One region of the Streptomyces sp. NPDC031274 genome, then DNA from elsewhere that is predicted to be linked to it. Evidence: riboswitches for the same ligand, from Rfam matches in the RefSeq annotation. Region 1 holds a riboswitch; the other holds the start of a gene.
What was found. Region 1 has a riboswitch for cobalamin ahead of ACZ5CR_RS20740 (ABC transporter substrate-binding protein). Riboswitches for the same ligand answer to the same signal wherever they lie in the genome.
Positions count from the first base shown of each region.

Region 1 (4,404 bases):
ACGTCACCACGCCCACCGGGACCTCCTGCGGGTCCAGGACCGTACGGGCGAGCGTGTCCACCCACACCAGGAACACCGCGCCCGCGAGCGCCGTGACCGGGAGCAGTCGCGCGTGCCCCGAGCCGACCAGGGCGCGGGCCGCGTGCGGCAGGACCAGGCCGACGAAGCCGATGGCGCCCGCGCTGCTGACCAGCGCCGCCGTGAGCAGGGCCGTGGTGGAGAGCAGCAGGAGGCGGGTACGGGCCACGTGGACTCCCAGCGTCGCCGCCGCGTCCTGGCCGAACACGAACGCGTCCAGGGTGCGGGCATGCGCCAGGCAGATCACGAGGGCGACGACGAGCACCGCCCCGCACAGCCAGACATCCGTCCAGCCCACCCCGCTCAACGAGCCGAGCAGCCAGAACAGGACACCCCGCGTCGTCTCCGCGTTGCCCGCCGTCAGGATCACGAAGGAAGTGAGCGCGGAGAAGAGCTGCATCGCCGCCACCCCGGAAAGCACCACCCTGTCGGTGCTCCCGCCCAGGGTGTGGCTGAGCAGCAGGACGAGGGCGAACGAGCAGAGGGCCCCCACGAAGGCCCCCGCCGAGATCGACACCACTCCCCCGCCGACCCCCAGGACGACGATCGCGACCGCCCCCGTGGAAGCGCCCGAGGAGACACCGAGCACGAAGGGGTCGGCCAGCGGATTGCGCAGGAGGGACTGGAGGACCGTTCCGCACACCGCGAGGCCCGCGCCGCAGACCGCCGCGAGGAGCGTGCGCGGCATGCGCAGGTTCCAGACGATGCCGTCCCGGATCGGCGTCAGCGTCGCCTCGCCCCAGCCGAGGTGGGCGGCCACCGCCGACCACACGTCCAGTACGGAGATGTCGGCGGGGCCGATCGTGACGGCCACCGCCACGGAGAGGGCGAGGGCGGCGAGTCCCGTCGTCCAGAGCAGGGCGCGGCGTACACCGCCCGCGACGCCGACACGGGAACCGGCGCCGACACCGAGACCGACACGGGCACGGGCACCGGCGCCGACACCGGCGCCACCCCTCACTTGTCGAGCCCGAACTCGCGCAACGCGTCGGCGACTTGCTCAACGCCGTCCACCGTACGGATCGACGGGTTCATGGCCTGGCCGCTCAGCAGCACGTACCGCTTCTTCTTCACCGCGGTCAGGTTCTTGGTGACCGGGTTGGACTCCAGGAACTCGATCTTCTTCTTCGCGCTCTCAGCCGTCTGCGACTTGCGGGTGAGGTCGCCGATGACCAGGACGTCCGGGTCGCGGTCCGCCACCGTCTCCCAGTTGATCTGGGGCCACTCCTCGCGGGTGTCGTCGAAGACGTTCTCCGTGCCGAGCTCGCGGGTGATGATGCCCGGCGCTCCGCAGCAGCCCGCGATGTAGGGGGCGTCGGAGTTGGCGAACCAGTAGAGGAGGGTCGTGTCGGACGCGTCGATCTCCTTCGTTGCCTTCGCCACCCGGCCCTTGAGCTCCGTGATCAGGCGTTCGCCGCGCTTCTCGACCCCGAAGGCCTTGGCCAGGTCCCGCACCTCGCCGTACACCGTGTCCATGGTCAGCGTCTTGACCCGCTTGCCGTCACCGTCGCCGCTGTTGTCCTTGCCCGCGCAGTCGGACGGTGAGACGTAGGCGGGTACGCCGAGTTCGGCGAACTTGGCGCGGTCCGCGACGCCGCCCTTGCTGACCGTCGCCAGGAAGGACGCGGTGACGAAGTCCGGTTCCTTGGCGAGGACCTTCTCGAAGGAGGGGTAGCTGTCGGCGATCCGGGGCACCTTGGCGTTGTCCTTCTCCAGTCCCTTGAGCACCGGGTCCGTCCAGGTCCCGGTGCCGACCATGCGGTCCGCGAGTCCGAGGGAGAGCAGGATCTCGGTGGAGCCCTGGTCGAGGGAGACCGCCCGCTGCGGCGGCGCCTTGATCTCCGCCTTCTTGCCGCAGGAGGTCAGGGTCAGTGGATAGCCGTCGGCCTTCTTGTCCGTGGTGGAGGAGGCAGGCGAGCCGCCGCAGGAGGTCAGCGTGACGACCAGAGCCGCACTGAAGAAACTGAGGAAGACGGGTATACGTACACGACGGGCTGTGGAGGACACACGATCCCTTGAGTCTCACGGCTCATACGCGGAGCCTGGCCTGCTTCGTCACCTCCGCCGCTCGGTGCGCGGGCGAAGGCGGCCAGCAGGTCTTCGGACTCGGGGATCGGCCGGACGGGGCGCCTTCCCAGGCGTCCGTGGACGCCCAGTGGCCGTGGCCCCGCCCGTACCCCCTCACCGCTGCGCGTCAGTTCCGGATTCGCACCGGATTCCCTGGCCCTGGTGTGGGTCGACTGGCGTCCGCAAGCTATCACGCGAGGTCAGGGCACCCCTCAGAATGCCTGGTCAGGACGCCTGAGCAGGAAGCCCGGTCAGGACGCCTGGTCGGGCCTCGGTGCGCCGCGGTAGGTGCCGAAGGACCACTTGTTGCCCTCGGGGTCGGCGATCGCGAACTCCCGGCTGCCGTACGGCTGGTCCTCGATCTCACGGATGATCTCGACTCCGGCGGCGCTGAGCCGCTGGTAGAGGTCGTCCACGTGATCGGTGACGACGTACGCGCCGAAGGTGCCCGGCTTCAGGCACCAGTCCTGCGACTTCTCGTCGTACGAGCCGAGCATGACGGCGCCGCCCTCGGGCCAGTCGAGCTCGGCGTGGGCCACGCGGTCGCCGTCCTCGTAGACGGCGGTGCGCAGGAAGCCGACCGTGCCGACCAGGAAGTCGATCAGGGCGGGGGCGTCGTTGGCCTGGAGCGACGGCCAGACATCGGGGGCGCGCCCGGCCGAAGCGGAGGTCGACCGGGGCTGGGACTGGGGCTGGGCCTGGGACTGGGGCTTGGACTGAGGCTGGGACTGGGACTGCTGCTTCTCGTTGGTGTCCATGAGTCCTACTCTTCGCCCCCGCCATGGCTCCCGGCTTGGATATTCCGGCACTCTTCGGCCAGCCAGCCGCTGGGACTCACCCCGGTGTACTGCCGGAAGTCCCGTACCAGATGGGAGTGGTCGTAGTAGCCGCAGTCGGCGGCGACGCGGGCCAGGTCGGGGGCGCCACCCGAGGCGACAGGGCGTACGACGGCGTCGCGGGCGCGCTGGAAGCGCATCAGACGGCCCGCCTGCTTGGGGCTCAGGCCCGTCTCGGCACGGAAGAGCGTGGTCAGGCGGCGTTCGCTGAGCGCCACGTGCCGGGAGAGGCCGCGCAGGGTGCCGACGCCCCGGTGCCGGGCCAGCCAGGCCCAGGCCTCGGCGACCTCGGGCCGTACGGCTCCGTTCGCGTCGGCGTCGGCCACGCGCTGCCTCAGGTAGCCGGACAGGGAGGCGAATCGCTCCTCCCACCCACCCTGCTCGCACAGCAGCTCCCGTACGTCGACGGCGCGGCGCCCCATCACGTCCGCGCCGGACGTCACCAGGTCACCGGTCAGCAACGAGGCCGGTACGCCGAACAGGGCGCGGGCGGCGAGCGGATGCACGGCGAGCTGGATGCCCGCCTCGTGCTCGGGCCGCACGACGTACGCCGGGGACTGGTGCAGGCCGCCCAGGACGATGTCCGTGCGGATGGCATCGGGGCCGACCGCCTGCTCGGGACTGCGGCCGGTGGCGACGGGACCGTCCAGCGAGAAGATCAGCGTCAGATACGGGGACGGCAGGCCGCGGTGCAGGCCGGGCAGCTCACCCGCCGTGCGGTAGCCGACGGCGGACACGACCATGCCGTCGAGCCGCGGAGCGGCCCGCACGAACTCGCGGGAGACGGTCTCCATGCCCACCAGTATGCGATGAGCGCCGCTCCGAAGCAGGCCCACGAGCAGACCGGAGCAAGCCCGAGCAGGCCCACGAGCAGACCGGAGCGCACCTGAGCCCGGAACGCACCTGAGCAAGCCCGAGCACCCCGGCAGGCGTCCCATCCCACTACCCGCCCACGGCCGACCCATGCCCGTTCCGTCCGGTGATGTCGATCATGGGAATCCGCCGTCCCACCCCATACGATGACCCGCCGCTCCGGACGGGGCGCAGACCGCTCTCAGGGGGCACAGAACCATGGCAGCAAAGGCAGTAAAAGTAGTAAAGGCAAAGGGCAAGCTGGCCGTACTCGGCACGGCGGGCGCGCTCACCGCGGCCGTTCTCGCGGGCACGGCTCTCTGGCCGAGCACGGACGCGACGGCCGCGGACGCCTCGGCGAGAACCGCCGCGAAGACCTCGAAGGCCACGGCCGAGCTGAAGCACTGGCCCAAGCCGGTCGCGAAGAAGCTGGGCAAGGTCATCGCGAAGAACGAGCACAAGGGCGCGTACGCCGTCTTCGACGCGGACAACACGACGTACCGCAACGACCTGGAGGAGTCCCTCCTGCCCTTCCTGGAGATGAAGGGGGTGCTGACCCGCAAGTCGATGG
Region 1 covers NZ_JBVIHP010000012.1:155,813-160,216, reverse strand. Annotated here, with positions in the region: gene ACZ5CR_RS20745 (FecCD family ABC transporter permease) at 1-937, opposite strand, end outside; gene ACZ5CR_RS20740 (ABC transporter substrate-binding protein) at 1,036-2,085, opposite strand; cobalamin riboswitch at 2,153-2,338, opposite strand; gene ACZ5CR_RS20735 (VOC family protein) at 2,397-2,903, opposite strand; gene ACZ5CR_RS20730 (AraC family transcriptional regulator) at 2,909-3,775, opposite strand; gene ACZ5CR_RS20725 (HAD family hydrolase) at 4,053-4,404, shown strand, end outside.

Region 2 (4,404 bases), on a different contig from region 1:
CGTCCGTCGGGTGAGGGCCGTACGACCGCCTGCCACTTCTCAGAGGAGCTGGCCGATGTCTGAGCCCCGAGCTGCCGCCGCAGCACCCGTCGCACCGCAGGCAGCCGAAGCCAGGCCGCTGTTCGAGGTCAGTGGCGTCAGCAAGAGTTTCGGCAGCGGCCGTCGCCGACTGACCGCCCTCGACGGCGTCGACGTACAACTCGGCAGGGGAGAGATCCTCGGGCTCGTCGGCGAGTCCGGCTGCGGCAAGTCCACCCTGGCCCGGGTGCTGCTCGGGCTCGAACGGCCCGACGCGGGCACGGTGCGGTTCGACGGCACCGACCCGTTCGCCCTGCGCGGCAAGGAACTCCTCGCCTGGCGCCGCCGCGTCCAGATGGTCTTCCAGGACCCCTTCGCCTCCCTCAACGCGCGCATGTCGGCGGCCGACCTGATCGGCGAACCCTGGCGCACCCACCGGGACGTCGTACCGGGCCCGAAGGCCAGGGAGAAACGCGTCCGCGAACTCCTCGCCCTGGTCGGCCTGCGGGAGAGCGACGCCCGCCGCTATCCGGGCGAGTTCTCCGGCGGACAGCGTCAGCGCATCGGCATCGCCCGCGCGCTGGCCCTCGACCCCGACGTCATCGTGTGTGACGAGCCCGTCTCCGCCCTTGACCTGTCCGTGCAGGCGCAGGTCCTGAACGTCCTGTCGGAACTCCGCTCACGCCTCGGTGTCGCGTACGTGTTCATCTCCCACGACCTGTCCGTGGTGCGCTACATCGCCGACCGGGTGACGGTGATGTACCTGGGCAAGGTCATCGAGCACGGGAACACCGAGGAGGTCTTCGACCGGCCCCAGCACCCCTACACCTCCGCGCTGATGTCGGCCGCACCGGTCCTTGACGCCTCCCGGGCCACCGGTGACCGGGAGATCCAGCTCCAGGGGGAGATCCCCTCGCCCTTCGACATCCCCTCAGGCTGCCGCTTCCGTACCCGGTGCTGGCGAGCCGAGGACCTGTGCGCCACCCAGGCGCCGCCGCTCGTTGTCCGCGGGACGACGGGCGCGGCCGACTCCCATACGGCTCTGTGCCACTTCCCCTTGGAGCCGGTGACGGAGTCCGCGGGGGAATGAGCACCCTCTTGTTGCACATATATTGCAAGTAGAGAATGTGTGCAACAAGGAGGGGCGCAGTGAGCGAACCGGTGGTGTTGGGGATCGAGTCGTCGTGCGACGAAACCGGCGCGGGCATCGTGCGGGGCGGAGAACTCCTCGCCCACGTGGTGGCGTCGAGCATGGACGAACACGCTCGCTTCGGCGGCGTGGTGCCCGAGATCGCCGCCCGCGCCCATCTGCACGCCTTCACCCCGGTCGTGCGACAGGCCCTGGCGGACGCCGGTCTGCGGCTGGGGCAGATCGACGCAGTCGCCGTCACCACGGGACCCGGCCTCTCCGGCGCCCTCCAGGTCGGCCTTGCCGGTGCGAAGTCCCTGGCCTACGCGGCGGACGTACCGCTGTACGGAGTGCACCACCTGGCCGGACATGTCGCCGCCGACACCCTCGAGCACGGGCCGCTGCCCGAGCCGTGCGTGGTCCTGATCGTTTCCGGCGGCCACACGTCCCTGCTCCTGGTGCCGGACCTGGTGCGCGAGCCGATCCTGCACCTGGGCGACACGCTCGACGACGCGGCCGGCGAATGCTTCGACAAGGTCGCCCGCATCCTCGGGCTGCCCTATCCGGGCGGGCCCGCCATCGACCGCGCCGCGCGTGACGGCGACCCTGGGGCGGTCACCTTCCCGCGCCCACTGACCCGGGCCGGGGACGACCCGTACGCGTTCTCCTTCTCCGGACTGAAGACGGCCGCCGCACGCTGGGTGGAGCAGCACCGGCAGCGCGGCGCGGAGCTGTCGGTCGCCGATGGGGCGGCCGCCTTGCAGGAAGCTGTCGCCGACGTCCTCACCCGCAAGGCCGTGCGGGCGTGCCGCGACCACGACGTGAAGACACTGATCGTGGTCGGCGGGGTGGCCGCGAACTCCCGTGTGCGGGGCCTGGCCGAGCAGCGCTGCCAGGCCGCGGGCATCGAGCTGCGGGTGCCGCCGATGACGCTCTGCACCGACAACGGAGCCATGATCGCCGCCGTCGGTGACCTGTTGGTCCGCTCCGGCGCCCAACCCGCCCCGCTCGACGTGTCGATCGACCCGTCCGCACCCCTGGAGCACGCGTCCCTCACACCGCTGCCGAGGCCCTCGGTGCGGGCTGCTTGAAGTCACCGCTCACCCTCACCGCTCACCCTTACCGCCCTGCCCGCACCCGTCACCTCGTAGACGACAACTCGTAGGCCACAATGAGCACACGAGGCGACGGGAACCAGGAAGCCGGTGTGAATCCGGCGCGGTCCCGCCACTGTGACCGGGGAGCGATCCTCCCGCACGCCACTGTTCGCGCACGCGGACGGGAAGGCGGAGGCGAGCGACGATCCGGGAGTCAGGAGACTGATCCGTCGCCGATCTGATAGCAGGGGCGAGGACACCCCGGAGAGGATCGACTGTGATCACGTATGCCCGGACGGAGCCGAAGCAGCGCCCGGAACCCGGCAGAAGAGGGGTGCTGGCCGCCGGAGGCGCCCTGGCCCTCACCGCCACCGGCCTGCTCTCCGGCTGTGGCGGGGACGGGAAGGACGGGGGAGGGAGCGACCGGTTCCGCGCCGCCTTCACGTCGGGCGGCTCCCAGGAAACCCTCGACCCCCACGTCGCCCCGAACTTCGTCGACCAGGCCCGCGCCAAGGCCCTCTACGACACGCTCGGTACGTACGCGGACGACATGTCCGTCCGGCCGCGGCTCGCGGAGTCATGGGAGAGCGACGCCTCCGGCACCCGGTGGCGCATCCGTCTGCGCGCGGCGGAATTCCACGACGGGAAGCCCGTCACCGCGAAAGACGTCCTCTACAGCTACCGCCGCGCTGCCGACCCCGACACCGGCTCGCCCTCGCAAGTACTGCTCTCCTCGATCGACTTCGCCGCGAGCAAGGCCGACGGCGAACGGTCCGTGGTCATCAAACTGAAGGCGCCGAACTTCGAGTTCCCCACCGTCCTGGCAGGGCCCGGCACCGAGATCATCCCCGACGGGACGGAGGATTTCCGCAAGCCCGTCGGCTCCGGCCCCTTCACTCATGTGTCGTTCACTCCCGGCGGCATCGCCCGCTACCGGCGCTGGGCCGATCACTGGGACGGTGCTCCGCACATCGCCGAGCTGGAGATCGTCCCGGCGAACGACGAGTCGGCGCGGCTCAACGCGCTGCTGTCCGGACAGGTGCACTACGCCGCCGACATGGCCGGGTCCTCCGTGGAACGGCTCAAGAAGGAGAGCTCGACCCGGTTGCTGACGGCCGAGCGGGCGACCGCGCAGCAACTCCTCCTGCGTACCGGCCGTGAGCCGTTCAACGATCCGCGCCTGGTACGGGCCGTGCAGCTCGGCATCGACCGGGCGGCGCTGGTGCGTATCGCGCTGTCCGGGCACGGTGAGATCGGCGACGACCTGTTCGGGATGGGCCTGCGCGGCTATCCGGACGGCATCGAGCAGCGTGCACGGGATGTCGACGAGGCGCGCGCACTGGTGAAGGAGGCCGGTGCCGAGGGTCTGCACATCACGGTGGAGACGAGTTCCGTCGACGCCGCGTGGGAGCCTGCCGCGGATCTGATGGCGCGGCAACTGCGCGAGGTCGGACTGAAGCTGACGGCCAACACCCGGGCTTCCAGCACCTACTTCTCGGAGATCAAGACGGAGGGCGTCGCCGCCTTCAACACCACCTCCACGCTGCCCGTCTCCGACTTCCTGCAGCAGCGGGTGCGTGGTGGAGCGGCCCGCAACCAGACGCAGTACGCCTCGAAGAAGTTCGACGCGCTCCTTGAGCGAGCCCGGACCACCCGCGACGAGCGGGACCGGCTGAGCCTGCTGGCCCGCGCCCAGAAGATCGCCCGCGACGAATCCGGACTGCTGGTGTGGGCGTTCTCGGATGCCACCGATGCCATCGACCGTTCCGTCCGCGGCCTGCGTGCGGCACCGCCGAACTCTCACGACTGGGCCCGCTTCGACCGGGTCCGCATCGGCTGAGGTGCGCGCCTACATTCTCCGGCGTTCGCTCCTGGCGCTGGTCCAATGCCTGTTCGTACTGGTGGCTGTGTTCGCCGTCGGATCACTCCTACCCGGCGACACCGCCGACGTGCTCCGCGGTGAACTCGGCACCCCCGAACAAGTGGCAGCGCTACGGCAGCAGTTGGGCCTCGACGAGTCGGCCTGGACCCGCTTCTGGCACTGGCTCGGGCGGCTGCTCACCGGCGACCTCGGAAATTCCCTGACCACCGGGCTGCCGGTGGGCGACGACATCGCGCGCCGCACGGGTGTGACGCTGCTCCTTGGTGTACCCGCGTTGC
Region 2 covers NZ_JBVIHP010000002.1:588,525-592,928, forward strand. Annotated here, with positions in the region: gene ACZ5CR_RS05550 (ABC transporter ATP-binding protein) at 1-63, shown strand, start outside; gene ACZ5CR_RS05555 (ABC transporter ATP-binding protein) at 56-1,108, shown strand; gene tsaD (tRNA (adenosine(37)-N6)-threonylcarbamoyltransferase complex transferase subunit TsaD) at 1,144-2,238, shown strand; cobalamin riboswitch at 2,290-2,489, shown strand; gene ACZ5CR_RS05565 (ABC transporter substrate-binding protein) at 2,522-4,084, shown strand; gene ACZ5CR_RS05570 (ABC transporter permease) at 4,086-4,404, shown strand, end outside.
Region 2: it holds a riboswitch for cobalamin, as region 1 does, so the genes downstream of both, ACZ5CR_RS05565 (ABC transporter substrate-binding protein) here and ACZ5CR_RS20740 (ABC transporter substrate-binding protein) in region 1, are expected to answer to the same signal.